Regions from separate parts of the Streptomyces sp. NPDC046557 genome, predicted to be linked through region 3. Evidence: riboswitches for the same ligand, from Rfam matches in the RefSeq annotation. Region 3 holds a riboswitch; each other region holds the start of a gene.

Region 1 (4,271 bases), on a different contig from region 3:
CCCTCGCTGGGCTGGCTGGACGTGAAGACCTCCAGCGGCGTCGAGGTGCCCGCCATCGAGGCGGCCGTGGACGAGGAGCTCGCGCGGTTCGCCGCCGAGGGCCCGACGGCCGAGGAGATGGAGCGCGCCCAGGCGCAGCTGGAGCGAGAGTGGTTGGACCGGCTGAGCACGGTGGCCGGCCGTGCCGACGAACTGTGCCGCTTCGCGGTCCTGTTCGGCGACCCGCAGCTCGCCCTGACCGCGGTCGGGCGCGTCCTCGACGTCACCGCCGAGGAAGTGCAGGCCGTCGCCGCGGCCCGGCTGCGCCCCGACAACCGCGCGGTGCTCGTGTACGAGCCGCTCACCGGAGAGTCCGACGCGTCCGACGAGATCGACGAGATCGACGAGACCCAGAACGAAGGGGCGGAGCAGTGAGCGACACCGCAGCCGTCACGATGACCCTCCACCCGCAGCCGCAGGCCGGCGAGGCCAAGCCCTGGGCCTTCCCGGCCCCCGAGCGCGGTGCGCTGCCCAACGGCCTGACCGTGCTGCGCTGCCACCGCCCGGGGCAGCAGGTGATCGCCGTCGAGATCAACCTCGCCGCACCGCTGGACGCGGAGCCCGAGGGCCTGGACGGCGTGGCCACCATCATGGCCCGCGCCCTGTCGGAGGGCACCGACAAGCACTCCGCCGAGGAGTTCGCCGCCGAACTGGAGCGCTGTGGCGCCACGCTCGACGCGCACGCCGACCACCCGGGCATCCGGGTCTCCCTGGAGGTCCCGGCCTCCCGCCTGGCGAAGGCCCTCGGCCTGGTCGCCGAGGCGCTGCGCGCCCCCGCCTTCGCGGACGGCGAGGTCGACCGGCTGGTGCGCAACCGGCTCGACGAGATCCCGCACGAGCTGGCCAACCCCCAGCGCCGCGCCGCGAAGGAGCTCTCCAAGGAGCTCTTCCCGTCCGGACTGCGGATGTCCCGGCCCCGCCAGGGCACCGAGGAGACGGTGGCGCGGATCGACTCCGCCGCGGTACGGGCCTTCTACGAGGCCCACGTGCGCCCCTCCACCGCCACCGCGGTGGTCGTCGGCGACCTGACCGGCATCGACCTCGACGCGGTCCTCGCGGACACCCTGGGCGGTTGGACCGGCGGCAACGCCGAGCCGCTGCCCGTCCCCCCGGTGACCGCCGACGACACCGGTCGCGTGATCATCGTGGACCGGCCGGGCGCGGTCCAGACGCAGCTGTTGATCGGCCGCATCGGCCCGGACCGGCACGACCGGGTCTGGGCGGCCCAGGTACTCGGCACGTACTGCCTGGGTGGCACCCTCACCTCGCGGCTGGACAAGGTGCTGCGCGAGGAGAAGGGCTACACCTACGGAGTGCGCGCGTTCGGCCAGGTGCTGCGCTCCACCGCCGACGGCAAGGGCGCCTCGATGCTCGCCATCAGCGGCTCGGTGGACACACCCAACACCGGTCCGGCGCTGGACGACCTCTGGACGGTGCTGCGCACCCTCGCGGAGGGCGGCCTGACCGACACCGAACGGGACGTCGCGGTACAGAACTTGGTGGGCGTGGCTCCGCTGAAGTTCGAGACGGCGGCCTCGGTCGCGGGCACGCTCGCCGACCAGGTGGAGCAGGAACTCCCGGACGACTACCAGGCGCGGCTGTACGCGCAGCTCGCCGCGACCGGCACGGTGGAGGCGACCTCGGCGGTCGTCGCCGCGTTCCCGGTGGACCGGCTGGTCACGGTCCTGGTGGGTGACGCGGCCCAGATCGCGGAGCCCGTACGGGCCCTCGGGATCGGTGAGGTCACCGTCGTCACCAACTGACGCGGCCTACTTGCCTCGTGGCGCGAGGGACTCCGGCGGCTTGTCTGCCGGAGTCCCTTTTTACCTGTTTGGTGGCCTGGTTGTTCGTATGTGGTGTGGCGTAGGTAACAAAAACGTGCGTCTGTTTGGAGATTGACTGAAGATCCGCCTAGCGTCGGCCGTGCTGTCCGTCAGTTGTGCCCGCCGCACCCGCGGCACCGGGCAGCGATCGCCGAGTCCCCGTCAGGCGCGAGCCTGGGGAGCCGGGGACCCACATGCGTCCCTGGGGTGAATCGGACCACCTCGCAAGAGGGGCCCGTAGGAGACCTTCCTGCTCCGAACCCGTCAGCTAACCCGGTAGGCGAGAGGGAAGGAAAGGATCAAACCCTTCATGGCGTTTGGCAGTCGTGCCGCCGGTAAGCACCGTGGTTCCAGCCGTCTGAGCCGCAAGACCGCCGGCTACGCCGGCATAGCCGCCCTCGCCACCACGGGCGTCGTCGGCACCCTGGCCGGTCCCGCGTTCGCCGCGGACAAGGCCGCGGCCCCCTCGATGGAGGACACCGGCCTCAGCGCCGTCGTCGTCGCCGACGAGCTCCACAGCGAGATCCAGAACCAGGCCGAGTCCCAGCAGCGGGCCGCCGAGGTCGCCGCCGCCAAGGCGCAGGCCGAGGCCGATGCGAAGACGCACGCCGCCGAGGCCAAGCGCCTCGCGGAGGCCAAGGCGAAGGCCGAGCGCGACGCCGCCGAGCGCGCGGCCCGCGAGGAGGAGCGCAAGCGCCTCAACACCTTCGTCGCCCCCATCGACGGCTCGTACGTCAGCACGCAGTACAAGGCGGGCGGCGGCATGTGGTCGTCCGGCAGCCACACGGGCATCGACTTCCACGCCGCCGAGGGCACCACCGTCCACGCCGTGGGCGCGGGCACCGTCGTCGAGGCGGGTTGGGGCGGCGCGTACGGCAACAACGTCGTCATCCGGCACAACGACGGCACCTACACGCAGTACGGACACATGAACTCGCTGAGCGTCTCCGTCGGCCAGCAGGTCACCGCCGGCCAGCAGATCGGCGTCTCGGGCTCCACGGGCAACTCCAGCGGCCCGCACCTGCACTTCGAGGCCCGCACCGGCGCCACGTACGGCACGGACATCGACCCGGTGGCGTACCTGCGCTCGCACGGCGTCGCCGTCTGACCGTACGACCGGCCCGACGCACCACCGGCCCGGCGCACGACCGCATCACTCCAGTCGAAGGCCCCGGCTCACCGAGCCGGGGCCTTCGACGTGTGTCGCCGCGCCTCTTCGTACCGGCGAATGTTCCGTATTTCCGGCCGCCCTCGGAAATCGTCGCGTGTTGCAATAGAGTCGCAGTACGGTCGTGGCGGCAGCGCCGATAACGGCAGTCGGAATGAGAGCGGAGTCCGGTCTTGCGTATTCCTGCGCACGCGGTATGCACAGCGATTCGTGACGACATCGTCTCCGGGGTCTTCGAACCGGGCGGCAGACTGACCGAAGAGGTCCTCGCCCGCCGGTACGGAGTCTCGCGCGTCCCCGTCCGCGAGGCGCTGCGCACCCTGGAGGCGGAGGGGTTCGTCACCACCCGTCGGCACGCGGGGGCCTGCGTCGTCGAGCCCACCGAACAGGAGGCGGCGGACCTGCTGGAGCTGCGGGCGGTCCTGGAGCCACTCGCCGCCGCCAGGGCCGCCCGCCGGCGCACCGAGGGCCACCTCAAAGTGCTGCGCGGCCTGGTCAGGCTGGGCCAGGAGCGGGCCAGGAGCGGCCGGGGCGAGGATCTGCGCGCCCTGGGCGGTTGGTTCCACGAGACGCTCGCCCAGGCGTCCGCCAGCCCCGGGCTGATCTCGGTGCTGACCCAGACCCGGCACAAGATCGCCTGGATGTACGTGGTGACGGCCCCGGTCCGGCCGGTCGACTCCTGGGCCGAGCACGGTGCGATCGTGGACGCGGTCGCGCGCGGCGACGCGGAGCGCGCCCGGGCGCTGACCGGACTGCACGCGGACCGGGCGGCCGGATCGCACCGGCCGAGGGTGAGGACTTCGCAACCTGCCGTAAACACGGCGGGCGGCCGGCATTAACACGAGCCGTATACAAAGGGGAGCGATATTCGGCCTCCCAGGTCGCCCCTCGCGCGGGGCGGGAATTCCGGCCTATCGCGCCGCGCGCACGGCGTGAATGCGGCGGTGGCCGATTCGCGGGGGATGGACCATTTCTCGCGGGCTGAATGCGGGCTGAATGCGGGCTGAGAGTGGGCTGAATACGGGGTGGAAATGCGACGAAGCCGCGGCGCCCGGTTCACGGGGGCCGCGGCTTCGCCGCGTACGGACGACCGAAGGGTCGCAGGGGTCAGACCGTCTCCGGGAGCTCGTCGAGGCCCTCGGCGACGAGCTTCGCGAGGCGGTCCAGCGCGGCCTCGGCGCCCTCGGCCTCGGAGGCGAGGACGATCTCCTCGCCGCCCTGGGCACCCAGGCCCAGGACCG
Region 2 (4,271 bases), on a different contig from region 3:
TGGCCGTGCTCAGTGTCATGGAGGACGAGGGGATCGTGGCCCGTGCCCGGGCGACGGGCGACCTGCTGCGCGGCCGGCTCGCGGCGCTGGTGGACGAGTACGAGCTGCTGCACGAGGTGCGCGGCCGCGGGCTGATGATCGGCATCGAGTTCGGCCGGCCCTCCTCGCTCGGGCTGCGCAGCCGTTGGACGATGCTCCAGGCGGCCCGCAAGGGGCTCTTCGCGCAGATGGTCGTGGTGCCGCTGCTCCAGAAGCACCGGATCCTCACGCAGGTCTCCGGGGACCACCTGGAGGTCATCAAACTGATCCCGCCGCTGATCATCGACGAGCAGGACGTGGACCGGTTCGTCGGCGCCTTCCGCGAGGTCATGGACGAGGCGCACGGCGGGGGGGCCCTGATGTGGGACTTCGGCAGGACGCTGGTGAAGCAGGCCGTCGGCAACCGCTGACGACCCGCCCGGGAGTCGCTTCAGTCGAGGAGCCGGTCCCTGAGCCGGCCGAGGGTCGCGGACGTGAGTCCGAGTCCCTCGGCCAGGTAGGGCACCACCCCGCCCCAGGTCTCGTCGATCGTCTCGAAGGCCGCGGTCACGAACTCGGCGCGGGCGTCGAACAGCGGAGCCAGCAGCTCCATCACCTCGGGGGAGCGCGCGTCGGCGGAGTCGTCGCTGCGGCGCACCCGGTAGCGGTTGTGCGGGGCGTTCGACTCCAGGTAGTCCGCCACGATCGCCTCGCGCTCCACGCCGAGGGCGAGGAGCGTGACGGCGATCGACAGTCCCGCCCGGTCCTTGCCGGCCGCGCAGTGCATCAGGGCGGGGACGCTGTCCTCGGCGAGCGCGTGTACGACCCGGCTGTGCTCGGCCGTCCGATCCCTGATGATCGCCCGGTACGAGGTCCTCATCCGGGCGGCGGCCCTTCCCTCGCCCAGGAGACCCCGGAGCTGCCCCAGATCTCCGTCGCGGACCATTTTCCAAAACTCCCGGCCGTCCGCCGGGTCCGTCAGCGGAATGTTCACGTTCCGGACACCGGGCAGATCGACGTCCGGTCCTTCCAGCGCGTGGTCGGCCCCGTTGCGGAAGTCGAAAACGGTGTGGAGGCCGAGCGAGGACAGGAATTCCACGTCGTTTTCGGTGGCATGCGCCAGATGTCCGCTTCGGAAGAGAAGTCCCGACCTGACCCTTCGTCCGTCGGTGGTCGGCAGCCCGCCCACGTCACGGAAATTGCGCACTCCGGACAGTTCGGGCCCGGTGGGTGGGTCGGCGGCTATCTGCTGGGTCACGGGTCGGGTCCTCCGCATTCGTCGTGGGCTCGCGGCCGGGGTGTGGCCGCGACCGTCGGGCCGACGCCACGCTGTCCGAATTAAGCCGGTTGAGAACAACTTGCCGTATCCGGGGGCGAGATCGCGCCGGATCCCGTGAGCCAGATCATACGGTGACCGAGCGTGCCTGATCGCGAAACCCGAATTCCCTTGTCCAGGCGGTCGTTGAGGGGCCGGAATGGACGGAGGGTGACGGGAATTCAGTCGCCCTCCCAAATCTGCTATTGCGTCAGGGAATTCATGGCTTGTTGTGTGTGCCCCCACTCGATTACCTTCGCGATCGATCCGGGTGGACCGCCGAATCCTGCCGCCGCCCGGGAACCGCACCCGACTATTCACGCGCGCGGCAGGAGCGGGGGAACCAGGTAAGCCGCTGTTCCGGATCTTCCCGCCGGAACGGCTCGGGGTGAAGTCGTACACCGCTGCGTACGGCCGGACATCTCCAGTCCGAACCCGACAGCTCACCTCGCAGGCGACGGAGAGGAATTCGTCATGCCCGCACACGGCAAGCACCGCCGCCCTAAGTCCCGTGCCATGTCCCGCGGACTGGCCGCCGCCGGCACCGGTGGCGCCGCCCTGGCGCTCCCGCTGATGGGCGCCGCCGGCGCCCACGCCGCCCCGGCCGCCGCCCCCGCCGCACTGCCCGTCCAGGCCCCACTGCTCCCGGTTTCCCACCAGGCCGCGCCCGCCTCGGCCCCGGCGACCGCCCCCGGCGTCTACACCGTCGTCCCCGGCGACTACCTTTCGAAGATCGCCGCCGAACGCCACCTCTCCGGCGGCTGGGAGCGGCTGTACGCCGACAACCGCGAGGCCGTCGGCGCGGATCCCTCCCTGATCCACCCGGGCCTCAAGCTGACCCTCGGCGCCCGCGCGGACCATGACGGACACGGCGACCGCACCTCTGCCAAGACGGCCTCCCGGGACTCCGGCGCGGCTTCGGCCCCGGCCTCCCCCGACCGCTCCTCCGCCAAGGCTCAGGCACCCTCCGAGTCCGGCTCCGGCAGCGGTTCCGCCGAGGCGCAGCAGGCCGCACCGTCCGCGCAGGGCTCCGGCTCCTCCACCGGCGCGGTCTCGGCGTCCGGATTCGTCGCCCCGGTCGACGGCGGGACCTCCACCCCGTACAAGCAGGCGGGCAGCATGTGGTCTTCCGGTTATCACACCGGCGTCGACTTCATCGCGAGCACCGGCACCACCGTCAAGGCGGTCGGCGCCGGCACCGTCGTCACGGCCGGCTGGGGCGGCGCGTACGGCAACGAGGTCGTGATCCGGCACGCCGACGGCAAGTACTCCCAGTACGGCCACCTCTCGCAGATCTCCGTCTCGGTCGGCCAGAGCGTCACCGCCGGACAGCGCATCGGACTCTCCGGCGCCACCGGCAACGTGACCGGCCCGCACCTCCACTTCGAGGTCCGCACCGGCCCGGCGTACGGCTCCGACATCGACCCGCTGGCGTACCTGCGCTCCAAGGGCGTCACCATCTGACGCGCCAGAGCGTGAGCCCGCAGACGCGTGAGGCCGGGACCCCGGGAGGGTTCCGGCCTCACGCGTTTCTTATTCCTCATGTGCATCGTGGCGTAGATCACGGTCCGTCAAACCCTGCTTACGTTGGCGTAGGTCGCCCGTGGGGGTGAAGGATGTGGTGCTGTGGCAGCGACGACGACGACACTCAAGACCATCGGCTCGTACGCGGCGATCGGGGACAGCTTCACCGAGGGCGTGGGGGACCCGGGACCCGGGGATTCGTACCTCGGCTGGGCGGACCGGCTGGCCGTACTCCTGGCCGACCAGCGGGAAGAACACGATTTCCGGTACGCGAACCTGGCCGTCCGGGGGAAGCTCCTCGACCAGATCGTGGCCGTGCAGGTGCCGAGGGCGAAGGCCCTCGCGCCCGACCTCGTCACCTTCTGCGCGGGGGGCAACGACATCATCCGTCCGGGAACCGACCCGGACGACGTGGCGGAGCGCTTCGAGGCGGCCGTCGCCGACCTCGCCGGTTCCGTGGGCCGCGTCATGATCACGACCGGCTTCGACACCCGGGGCGTGCCGGTCCTCAAGCACCTCCGGGGCAAGGTGGCGACGTACAGCGCGCACGTGCGCGCCATCGCCGACCGGTACGACTGCCCGGTGCTCGACCTCTGGTCCCTCAAGTCCGTGCAGGACAGGCGGGCGTGGGACGCCGACCGGCTGCACCTCTCGCCCGAGGGGCACACCCGGGTGGCGCTGCGCGCGGCCCAGGTCCTCGGCCTGGACGTGCCGGCCGACCCCGACCAGCCGTGGCCGCCGGAGCGGCCGCGCGGCTCGGTGGACGTGACACGGGACAACATCCAGTGGGCGCGCGAGCACCTGGTGCCCTGGATCGGACGGCGGCTGCGCGGCGAGTCCTCCGGGGACCACGTCGAGGCGAAGCGGCCGGACCTGCTGCCGCTGTAGGGCGTACGCGCCGACGGGGGCGGCGGGGTCGGGGTGGCGGGGGTCGGGATGGCGGGTCGGCGCAAGGGGGGCCGGGGCGGCGGCGGGGCGGGCGGGACCGGAGTATCGCGACACGCCGGGGGCCGCGAGCGGAATCCTCGGGGCCCGGTGTGCGTTGGGATGATCGTAGTCACGCACGATCGTCCTGCCCCCATCCTCACAGGAGGCGCCTTGTCCGGCTCCCGTCCTCTGCGTCCGCGGCTGCGTGCCCTGCGGCCCGAAGCCTTCGGCGCGGACCCGTCCGGCGCGCGGCTGGAGCGCATCCTGCGCTCGCCCCACTTCGCCGACGGGGTCTTCCAGAACCCGGTGGGGGCCCGGACCAGGCCGTCCGGTTCCATGGCGGAGTTCGCCAAGATCTACTTCCACAAGGAGCAGCGCCTGCGGCGCAGCCCGGGTGCGCCGATCCCGGTCTACCCGACGACGCTGGCCGAGCTGGCCAAGCCACCGGTGAGCGGGCTGCGACTGACCTGGATGGGGCACTCCAGCG
Region 3 (4,271 bases):
CGCGAGTTTGCTGATGCGTCTGCCTGATCTGGAACTGGCCGTTCCACCTTCGGACCTGCGGTGGCGGGGCGGACTCATCATGCGTGGCCTGCGCACCCTTCCGGTCCGCTTCACACCCCGAAACACATGAGGGCGTAACGGGACACCCCCTGACCCGCAGTCAGTTACCGACCGAACTTGTGACATGCGTTCGAAGGGGGCTAGGTTCTGCCGTTACCCCGCCGTTATGCGAAAGGTGCACTACATGCGTTCCGGGAACGGCCGCCACAGACGCCCCCGCCAGGTACCCGCCCTCGTCGTCACCGCCGGAGTCACGGGCTCCGCGCTGGCGCTGCCGCTGCTCGCGGCCACCAACGCCTCGGCCGCCGACACGTCCACGTGGGACAGCGTCGCCGAATGCGAGAGCGGCGGTACCTGGAGCGCAGACTTCGGCAGCGGGGCCTACGGCGGACTGCAGTTCACCCAGGACCAGTGGAACAGCGCCGGCGGCCAGGAATTCGCGGCGCGCCCCGACCTCGCCAGCCGGTCTCAGCAGATAGCCGTCGGCGAGCGGGTGCTGGCGTCCCAGGGCCCCCAGGCGTGGCCGCTGTGCGCGGCGTCGTCCGGGCTGGTGAAGGACGGCCCCGCCGCGAATGTGGACCCCGGCGCACTGGGAACCCCGCGGCAGGTCGCCCCCAGCCCCTCCCGCCCCGACGCGGTGCCGGGCACCGGCGCGGGCGACCCCGCCACCGACTTCGGCGCGCCCACCCCGGCCGCCCCGGCCGCCGGCAACCCGAGCCCGTCCGCCACGGCGCCGTTCACGCTGCCCATCGCGCCGCTCGCCCCCAACAGCGGACTGCCCGTCATGCCCGATCCGGACCTGCCGACGACGCCGACCCAGCCCGGCGACCAGACCGGCACGGCGCCGACCAACCCGACCACCCCGACCGGCCCCGGCGCCGTCTCGGGAATCCCGACGACCCCGGTCACGCCGTCCCCGTCCGCAGCGTCCTCCACGCCGGCCGACCCGACCACCGGGACCCCGTCCGCCACGTCGAACGCGCCCACCACCGACTCCGCCGCGGAGGGCGGCGGCAAGCACCGCGGCCCGGCGGCGGTCGAGACGCCCGCGGCCCCTGACGCCGCGTCGGACCCCACGTACACGGTGAAGGCGGGCGACAGCCTGACCGCCATCGCGGACGCCCAGGGGCTCAAGGGGGGCTGGAACGCGCTCTACGCGGCCAACGAGCAGGTCATCGGCAAGGACGCCGACCTCATCAAGCCCGGTCAGAATCTGGATCTAACCAAGAAATAACGGGCACTTCGGGCAGGCGTAAAGAGCTGAATGCCCGTTATCCGCAAGTGAGACATGCGTCTCTTCAGGTCAACTGGCGTGTCAGGTACCGAAGCTCCCACAAACCCCGTCCTCACCTGCGAAAACGCCCCTAAGCGGAACGCAAGCAGGTCGATTTCTCCCCGATGTCCCTCGTTGAACATCGGGGAGAGACCTGTCTACCTTCTGAATCGCTCGCCACCGCGGGCCTCTTCGACCGCATCGCCGAATCCTGCCGGCGGACGGAGAGAACAGTCGTCGCGTCAAGCGCCGAAGGCAGGAGCGGGGGAACCAAGGTAAGCGCCGGGAGCGGCCGTTGAGAGACGGTCACACCGGCTAGGGGTTAAGCCGCGCGCTGGTCGCGCGGCCGGGCAACTCACTCGCCCGAACCCGACAGCTCACCTCGTAGGCGTCGGTGAGGAGAAACTCCATGCTGCTTTCCGGCAAGGGCAAGCACCGCCGCGCCACGGCCATTGAGCGGACCACCCGTATCGTCACGCTCGCCGGTGTCACCGGTGTCGCCGTCGCCGCGCCCCTCATGGCGGCCGGCTCCGCCAGCGCCGCCACCGGCGCCGAGTGGGACCGCGTCGCGGCGTGCGAATCCGGCGGCAACTGGGCCATCAACACCGGCAACGGCTTCTACGGCGGCCTGCAGTTCACGTCCTCCACCTGGGCCGCCTACGGCGGCACGGCGTACGCCGCGCAGGCCAACCAGGCGTCCAAGGCCCAGCAGATAGCCATCGCCGAGAAGGTCCTCAAGGGCCAGGGCAAGGGCGCGTGGCCGTCCTGTGGCGTGGGCCTGTCGAACTCCTCGTACAGCGGCGGCGGCTCTGCCGAGACCCCCAAGCCCTCCAAGCCGAAGGTCGAGACCAAGGCCGCCCCGGCGCCGAAGAAGGAGACCAAGCGGCCCGAGGCCCCGGTCACCCGCTCCGAGCGCTCCGAGGCCGCCCCCAAGGCCGCCCCGAAGACCGAGGCCCCGAAGACGGGCAACGGCTCGTACGAGGTCAAGGAGGGCGACACCCTGGGCACCATCGCCGAGGCGAACGGCGTCAAGGGCGGCTGGGAGAAGCTGTTCGAGCTGAACAAGGACATCGTCCCCGACGCCGACCTGATCTTCCCGGGTCAGAAGCTGAAGCTGAGCTGAAACATCGGATAACACCGAATCCGACCACCGCCCGGCGCGTACCCCTCCACGCGCCGGGCGGTGGCGCGTCCGCGGCCGGATGGGGCCGGATCATGGCCGGATAACGGCCGGGAGGCGGTCCACGGGCGGTCTCTTTGTCCGGTAAAGCGGGCGTACGGCCGCTTTTTCGTCCCAGGACCCGGGCGGTCGGCCGGTCCAGTGCCCGGAGCCGGTTAGGCTCTAGTCGGCAGGGCCGTCCCACGGCCCCCTGCCACCGCACACCCAGCGTCACATCCCAGAAGGAGATGCTCGTGCCGTCCATCGACGTCGTCGTAGCCCGGGAAATCCTGGACTCCCGAGGCAACCCCACGGTCGAGGTCGAGGTGGGCCTCGACGATGGCAGCACCGGCCGTGCTGCAGTCCCGTCCGGCGCCTCCACCGGCGCATTCGAGGCCATCGAGCTCCGTGACGGTGACCCCAACCGTTACATGGGCAAGGGTGTCGAGAAGGCCGTCCTCGCCGTCATCGAGCAGATCGGCCCGGAGCTCGTCGGCTACGACGCCACCGAGCAGCGGCTGATCGACCAGGCCATGTTCGACCTGGACGCCACCGACAACAAGGCCTCGCTCGGCGCCAACGCCATCCTCGGCGTCTCCCTCGCCGTCGCGCACGCCGCGTCCGAGGCATCGGACCTGCCGCTCTTCCGCTACCTCGGCGGCCCGAACGCGCACCTGCTGCCCGTCCCGATGATGAACATCCTCAACGGTGGGTCGCACGCCGACTCCAACGTCGACATCCAGGAGTTCATGATCGCCCCGATCGGCGCGGAGTCCTTCTCCGAGGCGCTGCGCTGGGGCGCGGAGGTCTACCACACCCTCAAGAAGGTCCTGCACACCAAGGGCCTCTCCACCGGTCTGGGCGACGAGGGCGGCTTCGCCCCGAACCTGGAGTCCAACCGCGCCGCGCTCGACCTCATCATCGAGGCCATCAAGCAGGCCGGTTACACCCCGGGCAAGGACATCGCGCTCGCGCTCGACGTCGCGGCGTCCGAGTTCTACAAGGACGGCAAGTACGAGTTCGAGGGCCAGTCCCGCTCCGCCGCCGAGATGACCGACTACTACGCCGAGCTCGTCGAGGCGTATCCGCTGGTCTCCATCGAGGACCCGCTGTACGAGGACGACTGGGCCGGCTGGAAGACCATCACCGACCGCCTGGGCGCCAAGGTCCAGATCGTCGGCGACGACCTCTTCGTCACCAACCCGGAGCGCCTGGCGCGCGGCATCGAGGAGGGCTCCGCGAACGCCCTGCTCGTCAAGGTCAACCAGATCGGTTCGCTGACCGAGACCCTGGACGCCGTCGAGATGGCCCAGCGCAACGGCTTCAAGTGCATGATGTCGCACCGCTCCGGCGAGACCGAGGACGTCACCATCGCCGACCTCGCCGTCGCCGTGAACTGCGGCCAGATCAAGACCGGCGCCCCGGCCCGCTCGGACCGCGTCGCCAAGTACAACCAGCTGCTGCGCATCGAGGAGATCCTCGACGACGCCGCCGTGTACGCGGGCCGTTCCGCCTTCCCCCGGTTCCGCTTCGCGGACCAGTAGGCACCGCGCTTCGCGGACCAGTAGGCACCGCGCTTCGCGGACCAGTAGGCACCAGGGTCAATGAGCGCCTCGCAGCGCCGGCCTCCGTACGTCCCCGCACTCGGTCCCGTACCGTGTGCGGGGACGTATTGCGTACCGCGTGCGAAGGGGAGGCGGGACCATGGCCGGGAACCGGGATCGGTTCTCCACCTTCTCGACCGCGACCAGGCTCAAGCAGCTCGGTGAGCGGACCGCC

The links. Region 3 has a riboswitch for cyclic di-AMP ahead of ABZ934_RS16945 (transglycosylase family protein). Riboswitches for the same ligand answer to the same signal wherever they lie in the genome.
Region 1: another riboswitch for cyclic di-AMP. It lies ahead of ABZ934_RS05175 (M23 family metallopeptidase); the one in region 3 lies ahead of ABZ934_RS16945 (transglycosylase family protein).
Region 2: another riboswitch for cyclic di-AMP. It lies ahead of ABZ934_RS02830 (M23 family metallopeptidase); the one in region 3 lies ahead of ABZ934_RS16945 (transglycosylase family protein).

What each region holds. Positions count from the first base shown of each region.
Region 1 covers NZ_JBEYZH010000001.1:1,139,733-1,144,003, reverse strand. Annotated here, with positions in the region: gene ABZ934_RS05185 (pitrilysin family protein) at 1-414, shown strand, start outside; gene ABZ934_RS05180 (pitrilysin family protein) at 435-1,802, shown strand; cyclic di-AMP (ydaO/yuaA leader) riboswitch at 2,002-2,160, shown strand; gene ABZ934_RS05175 (M23 family metallopeptidase) at 2,173-2,970, shown strand; gene ABZ934_RS05170 (GntR family transcriptional regulator) at 3,204-3,869, shown strand; gene ABZ934_RS05165 (HPr family phosphocarrier protein) at 4,138-4,271, opposite strand, start outside.
Region 2 covers NZ_JBEYZH010000001.1:569,508-573,778, reverse strand. Annotated here, with positions in the region: gene ABZ934_RS02840 (aspartate aminotransferase family protein) at 1-449, shown strand, start outside; gene ABZ934_RS02835 (tyrosine-protein phosphatase) at 470-1,276, opposite strand; cyclic di-AMP (ydaO/yuaA leader) riboswitch at 1,634-1,803, shown strand; gene ABZ934_RS02830 (M23 family metallopeptidase) at 1,808-2,797, shown strand; gene ABZ934_RS02825 (SGNH/GDSL hydrolase family protein) at 2,960-3,745, shown strand; gene ABZ934_RS02820 (MBL fold metallo-hydrolase) at 3,956-4,271, shown strand, end outside.
Region 3 covers NZ_JBEYZH010000007.1:211,196-215,466, forward strand. Annotated here, with positions in the region: gene ABZ934_RS16935 (cytochrome P450) at 1-130, shown strand, start outside; gene ABZ934_RS16940 (transglycosylase family protein) at 245-1,294, shown strand; cyclic di-AMP (ydaO/yuaA leader) riboswitch at 1,571-1,739, shown strand; gene ABZ934_RS16945 (transglycosylase family protein) at 1,743-2,456, shown strand; gene eno (phosphopyruvate hydratase) at 2,741-4,036, shown strand; gene ABZ934_RS16955 (septum formation initiator family protein) at 4,197-4,271, shown strand, end outside.